DNA from 2 places in the Janthinobacterium sp. YR213 genome. Region 2 is predicted to be linked to the other one. Evidence: predicted binding sites of a transcription regulator. Region 2 holds the regulator's gene; the other holds the start of a gene.

Region 1 (5,201 bases), on a different contig from region 2:
AGCCCAATAAGGCCATGCCGGACACCGCCGTCAGGGCCGCCAGCAAGGCGCCGCCGATCAGCTTGCCGGGCTGGGCCAGCAGCAACTGGCGCAGGACGGGGTTGCGTATCAGTGAATTTTTCATGCCTGCTGCTCCTGTACCAGGACCCGGGCATCGACCTGCACCGTGCGCTGCAGCCGGCCAGCCAGCACGGGGTCGTGTGTGGCGACGATCATCGTCTTGCCTTTCGCCAGTGCCAGCAAGGCATCCGTCACGCGCGCCGCCGTTTCGCTGTCCAGGTGCGCCGTCGGTTCATCGACCAGCAGCAGGTCGGCATGCGGATGCAGGGCCACGCGGGCCAGGGCCAGGCGCACGGCTTCGCCACCGGACAAGCCCTGGCCGCCATCGCTGAGCATGACGGCCGGCTGCGCCTGCGCCACGGCAGCCAGGTCAGCCAGATGCAGGGCCTGCGTCACTTGCGCAGCATTCGCGCCAACGCGGCCCAGGGTCACGTTCTGGCTGACGGACGCGGCAAACACGTGCGGGCGCTGCCCCATCCAGGCCATGCGCTGGCGCAAGGTATTGACCGTGCTGTCGGTCAGGCGCACGCCGCCGATGCGGATGTCTCCGCCGCTGGCGGGCAGCAAGCCGGCCAGCAAGGATAGCAAGGTGGTCTTGCCGGCGCCGCTGGCGCCCAGCAGGGCCACATGCTCGCCGGCAAGCACCTTCAAGTCGAAACCGTCGAACACGGGGGCCTCGCCGGGATGGGCAAAGCGCAATTGCCGGAGCTCCACGGCGGGCGGTGCCGCCACCGCCATGGCGGCGGCGGAGACGGCGGCAGGCAGTACCTGCGCGCCAGGCAGGGGCACACCCTCGCCCGCCAGGTCGTGCAAGCCGGCCAGGCCCGCTTCGCCGGCCGCCTTGTCATGCCAGACGGCGGCCAGTTCGCGCAAGGGCTCGAAAAACGCGGGCGCCAGCAGCAGGATGAACAAGCCCTGCCCCAGGTTCAGTTCCCGGCCCCAGGTGCCGAAATTGATGCTGCCCAACAAGGAGAAACCGATAAACGCGGCCACCATGGCCACGCCCAGCGCGGAAAACAGTTCCAGCACAGCGGACGACAAAAAGGCGATGCGCAGCACCACCATCGTGCGCCGGCGCACGGATTGCGACGAGGAGTCCAGCCGTTCAGCCGTGGCGTCGACGGCGTCGAGCGCGCGCAAGGTGGCCAGGCCGCGCAGGCGGTCCAGCAGAAAGGCGTTCATGCTGCCCATCTCCACCATCTGCGCGCGGCTGGCCGCTTGCGCGCCCATGCCGACGAGGGCCATGAAGACGGGAATCAGGGGCGCGGCGATGAGCAGGATCAAGGCGGCGATCCACGACAGCGGCGTCACCACGGCGAGGATCACGAGCGGCACGAGCATGACTTTCCAGCGTGCCGGCTTGTAGCGCACCAGATACGGCACGATGGCTTCGGCCTGTTCGGCGATGATGCTGGCCGCCTGGCCCGACTGGGCGCGCTGGCGGTCCAGCGGCGAACGCTGCGCCAGCGCCTGTGCCACTTGCGCGCGCAAGGTCGACAGGTGCTCGCGCGCCGCCGCATACATGCGCCGCGCGCCCCACGCTTCGCAGCCGGCGCGCAGCACACCCAGCAGCAGCACGCCAGCGGCCGGCAGCAGGGCCGCACGCCAGGGCGCACCGCCCTGCATGGCTTGCACGGCCCAGGCCAGCAAGGCCGCTTGTGGCAGCCACAGCAAGGCGGCACCGCCCTGCGCCAGGCTGGCGACACGGGGAAGAATAAAGCGGGGCAAGGACAAGGGCGTGGTCGGCATCTTCTATACTTCTTGAGTTTTCAGAATTTTCTGTAAATTCGATATTTTGTATAATACTGCGAAACATGACATATATCAATTGACCCTGCGGGTGTGGCGTGAAAAAATTCAGATAATTATGAAAACTCAACATATCCAAATGACGCCGCTGATCCTGACCTTCGTCAGCCATTTCGGCGAGATGGGCAGCCGCTGGGGCTTTAACCGTACGGTGGGGCAAGTGTACGCCTTGTTGTTTGTCGCGGAGCATCCTTTACACGCGGATGAAATCGCGGAACACCTGAGTTTTTCACGCTCGAACGTGAGCATCGGCCTCAAGGAATTGCAGGGCTGGGGCTTGATACGCCAGTCGCGCATCCCCGGCGACCGGCGCGAGTATTTTTCCTCGCTGGGCGATGTGTGGCAAATCTTCCGCGTGGTGGCCGCCGAGCGCCGCCGCCGCGAAGTGGCGCCCACCCTGACGGTGCTGCGCGAATCGCTGCTGACGCCGGCCACGGAACCCGTGGACCAGTATGCGCAGGAGCGCATGCGCGAAATGTATGAATTGGTCGACCTGGCCAACACCTGGTTCGACGACTTGCAGCGCCTGTCGCCCGAATCGATGGCGCAGCTGATGAAAATGGGCGCCAAGGTGCAAAAGCTGCTCAACGCCAAGGATCGCCTGTTTGGCGTCAGCAACAACAGCGACTGACGCCCCCCCCCTTCCCCAAAGCAAGACGCCGCCAGCACAAACTGGCGCCCTTGTCACGCCATTCCCCAACCTCATGATGGCTATCGCTGGCACAGCCAAACATAGCCATATACGATGTTGTCAAGCCAACCAATAGAATTATTAAAATTGTATTAATTTATATCAAGAGTAAGCTTTCATATGCGTATTCACTACGCGCAGGAAATAGGTAAAAGCAGCTAAAACGGGCAATGGGATGACTTCCCCGGCATGCAGGGACGCGTCCCGACAATATGAAGCGACTGTCTCAAGCACAAGGGGATTTTCATGAAAAGCATAAAGAGCATTGCCATCAAGGCATCCATGCTGGCCGCAATGACTGTACTGGCAAGTGCGGCGCAAGCGGCCACCTGGGTGGATGTGGGTCCGGCCAGCGGTTTCGTCATCGCCGGCAGCACCGTCACCTATTCACCATCGCCGGCACTGCAGGTGAAATATTATGACGATAACCTGGTACCACAGAGTCCCTCGGACATCCAGGGTTATATCAATGGCGTGTTCGGCACCAGCCTGGGCGCCGCCGTCTCGTATTGCGACAACGCCACCTCGGGCTGCACTGCCGGCACCACGGCAGGCTTGAGTGGCGGTGTCAATTCCTATACGAGCGCGGCCGCCTATGACTACCTGGCCATCCACTTCGGCCAGGGCGAACTGGTGTTCCACTGGGCCGCACCCGTGGCTGCCGGCACCACCTTCACGGTGGCGGGCCTGCCCAAGGATCTGAGCAACTACAGGGCCTTCATTTCCGCCGTGCCGGAACCTGAAACCTATGCCATGCTGCTCGCCGGCCTGGGCCTGCTGGGCTTCCTGGCACGCCGCCGCCAAGGAAAGTAAGCCGCATGAACGGCAGCGGCGCACCAGCGCCCGCTGCCGCCCTCCACACGCACGGCCTGTTTACGCCGCACTTGCGGCGCCAGGCCCACTGTTTACACTATTTTTAGACTCCCCTCGCTATGCTTGGCGGCATCCACTGCCGACCGACGAGGGAGTCCCCATGCATGAACAACCGTTTCAGCCACGCGCACGCAAGGTGCTCCGCCAGCACCTGCCCGTGCGGGAACGGCTGCGCCTGGCCCGACTGGCCAACAGAAAAATCATTTCGGCATGCTCGGCGCTGCTGTGCGCGGCGCCACTGCTGTATTTGCTGAGCGTGGTACTGTTTGCGCAGCCGTGAGCAGCTGCGCGAAAACCGAATGGAGGGAAAGAGGAGCTGCGTTGCGGCAGTTTGCCGCCGCATGATCGTGGCCAGTATGAAACTGGTCCGCCCAGAGGGAATCGAACCCCCATTCACGGTTTAGAAGACCGTTGTCCTATCCGTTGAACGATGGGCGGAGAGGTGCAGTATTTTAATCCATGCGCGCCAGCAATGAAATGCCAGCGCGGAATAGAAAACGGGCTGTCATTTCTGACAGCCCGCTTATGACTTTGGTCGGAGTACAAGGATTCGAACCTTGGACCCCCTGGTCCCAAACCAGGTGCGCTACCGGGCTGCGCCACACTCCGAAGACAAGATAATAACGCCCCCACCCAATTTCGTCAATTGCCATAGACGAATTAGATGGAAATAACTATCGGTTCCTGCCTGTCACGCGGTCACTTTATCGGCGATGCGGCGCGCCATCGACTCGGCCTTCTCCTTGTCTTTCGCTTCCACCATTACGCGGATCAGCGGTTCCGTGCCCGAAGCGCGGATCAGCACGCGGCCCGTCTCGCCCAGCTCGGCCTCGACCAGTTCCTTCTCGGCCACCATGGCGGCATTTTTCTGCCAGTCGAAACCGGGCGCCACGCGCAGGTTGATCAGGGTTTGCGGGAACAACACCAGCTCGGCCAGGCATTGCTGCAGGCTCTGGCCGCTGCGCTTGAGCGCGGACAATACTTGCAGCGCGGAGACGATGCCGTCGCCCGTCGTGTGCTTGTCCAGGCACAGCAAATGGCCGGAACCTTCGCCGCCCAGGATCCAACCTTTTTCCTTCATGACTTCCAGCACGTAGCGGTCGCCCACCTTGGCGCGCGCAAAGCCGATGCCCTGCTGCTTGAACAGCACTTCCAGCGCCATATTCGTCATCAAGGTGCCGACGGCACCGGCCACGGCGCCTGTCGCCAGGCGGTCCTTGACCATGACGTACAACAATTCATCGCCGTTATACAGACGCCCGGTGGCGTCGCACATGATCAGGCGGTCGGCGTCGCCGTCAAGGGCGATACCGAGGTCCGCGCCATGCTCGACGACGGCTTCGGCCATGGCCTTGGTTGCCGTGGCGCCGAAGCCCGCATTGATGTTGAAGCCGTCGGGCTTGTTGCCGATGGCGATGACTTCCGCGCCCAGTTCATGGAAGACGTGCGGCGCGATATGGTAGGCGGCGCCGTGCGCGCAATCGACGACGATCTTCAGGCCGCGCAAGTCCAGCTCGTTCGGGAAGGTGCCCTTGCAAAATTCGATGTAGCGACCCTGGGCGTCATCGAGGCGCTTGGCGCGGCCCAGCTTGTCCGACGGCACGCAAGCCATGGGTTCGTCGAGCGCCGCTTCGATTTCCAGTTCCACGCTGTCGGGCAGCTTGGTGCCCTGGCCGGAAAAGAACTTGATGCCATTGTCATGATACGGATTGTGCGAAGCGGAAATGACGACACCGGCCGACAGGCGCAGGGCCCGCGTCAAATAGGC
Region 2 (5,201 bases):
GCCGCTCTCGGTAAACTTGATGGCGTTGCCGGCCAGGTTGACGAGAATTTGCTGCAGGCGCTGGGCGTCGCCCACGAGGCGCCGCGGCACGTCGGGCTCGACGGCGATGGCCAGTTCCAGTTCCTTTTCGCCCGCATTCATCGTCATCGTCGTGGCCAGGGTATTCATGACTTCGTCGAGGTCGAATTCGACGGGTGACAATTCCATGCGGCGCGCCTCGATCTTCGAATAGTCGAGTACATCGTTGAGGATGCCCAGCAGCGACTGGCCCGCCACTCTGACCATGGTCAGGTACTTGCGCTGTTCCGTGTCGAGCCTGGTATTGCCCAGCAAATACACCATGCCCAGCACGGCATTGAGGGGCGTGCGGATTTCATGGCTCATGTTGGCCACGAAATCGCTCTTGGCACGGTTGGCCGCCTCGGCCCGGTCGCGTTCCTGCTCCAGCTCCGCCGCGCGCGCTTCGAGTTCCTGCTGCAGGCGGTCGCGTTCGCTCATCAGGCCGTTGAACGCTTCCGTCAGTTCGCCGATCTCGTCGCGCTGCTGTACCGGCACGGGGGTGAAACGGCTGCCGCTGGTGCGCAGGGCCAGCAGGGTGTCGCGCAGGCGCACCAGCGGCGACAGCAGGCGCACGGTGACCAAGCCCAGAACAAAGGCGGCCAGCAGCGAAGCGAGGATGCTCCACAGCACCAGCCGGTACAGTACGCCATCGAACGGTTCGAAGGCATCCTCGACGGGCAGCGAGGCGGCCAGCAGCCAGTTCACGGATTTCAGGCGCTTGAAGCTGTTGACGGCCGTGATGCCGCGGCTGTTGGTGCTGACCATGCTGCCTTCGCCATCCTCCTTCAGCAGTTGGGTGGTCGTCAGGTTGGCGTTCGGCTTGCGTGGCTGCAGCAAACGGCTGGTATCGGGGTGCAGCACATAGCGCGGCACGGCGCCGCGCGTGAGGATGAAGTAATAGCCGCTCTTGCCGATCTTTTCCGAGCGCAGGCGGCCCAGCAGATTGTCCTTGTACAGGCGCAGCACGCCGATCACCACGCCGGCCACCTGGCCATCGGCGGCCAGCACGGGCGCCACCATCTGCACGATGGGCATGCCGCTCGACTTGCCCAGCATCGGCTCGGTAATCATGGGCTGGCGCGTGCGCAGGACGGTCTGGAAATACTCGCGCTCGGCGACGTTGATGCCGGCGCGCCCCGCCACTTCCGGCATGTCGGCCACGATGGCGCCATGCGCATCGAGCACCAGCACGTCGTCGAACAGCACCAGCATCGAGCGGCGCGCATAGTATTCGCGCAGTTTGGCGGGCTGGGCGATCAGTTCCGGCGGCTGCTGCCTGGCCGTCAGGGTGACAATCTGCAGCAGCATGCCCAGCTTGTCGTCGAGCTCGGCAGCGGTGCGGCTGATCAGGGATGACTGCTGGCTCAGCAGTACTCGGGTGAAGTCGTCGCGCATGTGCTGCACCTGGATCATGGTGACCAGCGCGATCATGGCGATCGAGGTCAGGCTGGTGGCCAGCGCGACTTTTGCTTTAATGCCGAGAGGCTTCATGATTTCCTTTTCAGTGCCGGGCGGCACAGGCGGCAGATAATGCTGTCAGGAATTTTCCTATCAATACCCCAGCTTGGCAAGCGCCGCCGCGCAAATTGCCCGCCCCGTATGGGCTTTTGACGATGTTGCCATATAATTAAAGGCTGGACGTCGTTTATTCGCCGAATTTACGGTGAAATTGGCATACGGCAACCCTGTATGCAGCTGTATGCAGTAAACTTGTTGTTGCATTTTCTAAAAGGTACCGACATGACTGAAGCGCTACTCACTCCCACCTTGCCCACCGTGAACGTGGAGGCGTTGCGTGCACGATGCTCGACCTGCAGCATGCATCAATTGTGCCTGCCGATGGGCCTTGATGTGGGCGACATGGATAGGCTGGACCAGATCATCGGCCGCCGCCGCAAGATCGTGCGCGGGGCCTCGCTGTTCCGCATCGGCGACTCGTTCCAGAACCTGTACGCGATCCGCCTGGGGCACTTCAAGACCTACCAGATCAATCCGGGTGGCGAAGAGCAGGTGACGGGTTTCCAGATGGCCGGTGAACTGCTGGGCATGGACGCCATCAGCGCCGACCGCCACCACTGTAATGCCGTGGCGCTGGAAGACAGCGAAGTGTGTGAAATTCCGTTTTCCAGCCTGGAACAATTGCTGGGCAATATGCCGACCCTGCTGCGTCATTTCCACCGCATGATGAGCCAGGAAATCACGCGCGAGCAAAGCGTCATGCTATTGCTGGGCAATATGCAGGCGACCCAGCGTTTTGCCGCCTTCATCGTCAACCTGGCGTCGCGCTATGAAGCACGTGGCTATTCGGGCAGCAATTTCCAGCTGCGCATGTCGCGCGAGGAAATCGGCAACTATCTGGGCCTGACCATCGAAAGCGTCAGCCGCTTATTGTCGAAATTCAAGAAGGAAGGCTGGCTGCGCGTCTCGAACCGCGAGATCGAAATCCTGCAGCCGGCCAAGTTGAAAGCGATTACGGCCGGCACGGACACCTGCAAGTAACAGCACCGTCAAAACCTGCTGCGCGTCGCGCTTTGCGGCCTGCGATGCTCGCTGGCTCGGCGCCCCCGTGCATAGCACAGCTGCGCTTCTCAACCACAAATCACTGCCGCTCGCGACGGTTTTCCCGGCGCTGTACGTTAAAGCTCTTCATCCGCGTGCAGCGCGATGCTGCGTTGCAGGGGCCAGGTCCAGATGCCGGACAGGCGCCACTCGCGTTTGTCGTTTTCCACCAGCACTTGCCAGCGGCTGCGCTCGAGCATCGGCAGTGCTACGGAAAAATTGCCGGCCGCATCGGGCTGCACCAGCAGCTTGATATCCTTTTCCGGCAGGGTCGCATGCGCCAGGTGCAGCTGCAGCGGCGCCTGATAGGCCTTGCCGAAGCTGTGCACGGAACCACTGAGGCGCGCTGCAGCCACGTCATATGACAGGCGCGTATCCATGGCCAGGTCGCTGGCGATCGTGTCGCGCTTCAAATCCTGGTTGATTGCCTTGCCCTGCTTGTAATAATCGCCCACCACCAGCGCATCGGGCTGCGTAAACGCGATATAGCCCATGAAGCTGCCGACGACCACGGACAGGCCGGGACCGATCATCAGCAGCCATGGCCAGCGATGCTTGTACCACGGTGCAACGGGGGCTTGCAGTTTCAGACTGTCGGACATGCTGTTTCTCCTGTTTAATCAGCCAGTCCCCGCATGGGGACCGGCCTTCCTGCAACTTCGTGGCGGCGGCGAGGGCACCCGGTCCCCGTCCGCCTTTCCTTGTTAACGTGGCACGATGAATACCGCGCTTTCGCGCACATGCAGCGATGGATCGTCCAGCGATTGCAATTCGATCGCAATCTTGTTCGAGCCCTTCTCGCCGACGCCGTGCGGCACGCGCAGGCGGATCGGCCAGCCCAGCGTTTCCGTCGGCTGCAAGGTCACTTCTTCGCGCGTCAGCAAGGTCAGGCCCGGCAAGCCGGAAGCGCTGATTTTAAAATGCTGGCTTTGCTCGGACGTATTCATGATCTGCAGGCGGTAGACGTTTTCGATCATGCCGTCTTCCACTTCGCGTCCCATCGAACCGCGGTCGCGGATCACGTCCATTTTCAGGGGCGTGCGCAGGGCCAGCGAGGTACACACGGCGATGATGATCAGGGCCAGGATGGAAGTGTAGATCAAGACGCGCGGGCGCATGGCGCGCTGGCGTATCTGCTTCGAATTGAAGTTGTTTTCCATCGCATGGTCGGTGCTGTAGCGTATCAGGCCACGCGGCCGCTCGACCTTGTCCATCACGCTGTTGCAGGCATCGACGCAGGCGGCGCAGCCGATGCATTCATACTGCAGGCCGTTGCGGATATCGATGCCGGTCGGACACACCTGCACGCACAGGGTACAGTCGATGCAATCGCCCAGCTTGTCGTTGTTGCCGGCCTTCTTGCTCATGGCGCCACGCGGTTCGCCGCGCTTGGCATCGTAGGTGATGATCAGCGTGTCCTGGTCGAACATGGCGCTCTGGAAGCGCGCGTAGGGGCACATGTATTTGCACACCTGCTCGCGCAGCCAGCCCGCGTTGCCGTAGGTTGCCAGGCTGTAGAACAAGACCCAGAACCATTCCCAGGGACCGAAATTGAGGGTGGTCACCGACTGCGCCAGTTCCTTGATCGGCGTGAAGTAGCCGACAAAGGTAAAGCCCGTCCACAGGGCGATGGCGCCCCATACCAGGTGCTTGGCGGTCTTCTTGAAGGCCTTGCGCACGGAGGGGCCCTGCTTGTCGAGGGCCATGCGCGCGCTGCGCGTGCCCTCGATGCGGCGTTCGACCCACAGGAAAATTTCCGTGTATACCGTTTGCGGGCAGGAGAACCCGCACCACACCCGCCCGGCAATGGCCGTGACGAGGAATAACAAATACGCACAGATGATCAGCAGGGCCGCCAGATAGATGAAATCCTGGGGCCACAGCACGACGCCGAAAATGTAGAACTTGCGCGTGGTCAAATCGAACAGCAGGGCTTGCCTGCCATTCCAGGTCAACCACGGCAAGCCGTAGAACGCCAGCTGGGTAAGCCATACGCATACCCATCGCCAGGTAGCGTAGCGTCCTTTGGCCTCGCGAGGGTAGATTTGCTCGCGGGCCGCATACATCTTGATGACTTGAGGTTCCATTTTTACTTTGCGGGTGCCTGCGGATTCGACAGGCTCCAGACATACGCCGACAGCACGTGTACCTTGGATTCGCCGAGGAAATCGCTGAAGGCCGGCATGGTGTTGCTGCGTCCCTTGCGTACGGTTTCCATGATGGTATCGGCGCTGCCGCCGTACAGCCAGGTCTTGTCCGTCAGGTTCGGCGCGCCGAGCATCTGGTTACCCTTGGCATCGGCGCCATGACAGGCCATGCAGGCGCCAAACTTGGCCTTGCCCAGCACGGACTTGACGGGATCCGAGGTCGAGCCGGACAGGCTCAGCACATAATGGGCCACATTCTCGACATCCTTTTCGGAGCCCAGGGCGGCGCCCATCGGTGGCATCTGCCCATTGCGGCCGTGCATGATGGTGGTCTTGATGATGTCGGGTTCGCCGCCATACAGCCAGTCCTTGTCGGTCAGGTTGGGGAAGCCCTTGTTGCCGCGTGCATCCGAACCGTGGCATTGCGCGCAGTAG

Evidence for each region. The regulator FNR, encoded in region 2, switches genes on or off when oxygen is low (the NO sensors DNR and NnrR bind a similar motif). The targets are predictions, from matches to a motif close to TTGATNNNNATCAA.
Region 1: a site for FNR is predicted at 1,875-1,888, ahead of cydD (thiol reductant ABC exporter subunit CydD). Genes of this name have one in related genera too.

The regions. Positions count from the first base shown of each region.
Region 1 covers NZ_FNDA01000004.1:397,848-403,048, reverse strand. Annotated here, with positions in the region: gene BLT98_RS19525 (amino acid ABC transporter ATP-binding/permease protein) at 1-124, opposite strand, end outside; gene cydD (thiol reductant ABC exporter subunit CydD) at 121-1,809, opposite strand; gene BLT98_RS19515 (GbsR/MarR family transcriptional regulator) at 1,949-2,500, shown strand; gene BLT98_RS29590 (PEP-CTERM sorting domain-containing protein) at 2,807-3,373, shown strand; gene BLT98_RS19505 (hypothetical protein) at 3,534-3,713, shown strand; tRNA gene BLT98_RS19500 (tRNA-Arg) at 3,797-3,871, opposite strand; tRNA gene BLT98_RS19495 (tRNA-Pro) at 3,966-4,042, opposite strand; gene glmM (phosphoglucosamine mutase) at 4,125-5,201, opposite strand, start outside.
Region 2 covers NZ_FNDA01000003.1:770,242-775,442, forward strand. Annotated here, with positions in the region: gene BLT98_RS17390 (response regulator) at 1-1,551, opposite strand, end outside; gene fnr (fumarate/nitrate reduction transcriptional regulator Fnr) at 1,801-2,559, shown strand; gene BLT98_RS17400 (FixH family protein) at 2,697-3,221, opposite strand; gene ccoG (cytochrome c oxidase accessory protein CcoG) at 3,324-4,706, opposite strand; gene ccoP (cytochrome-c oxidase, cbb3-type subunit III) at 4,709-5,201, opposite strand, start outside.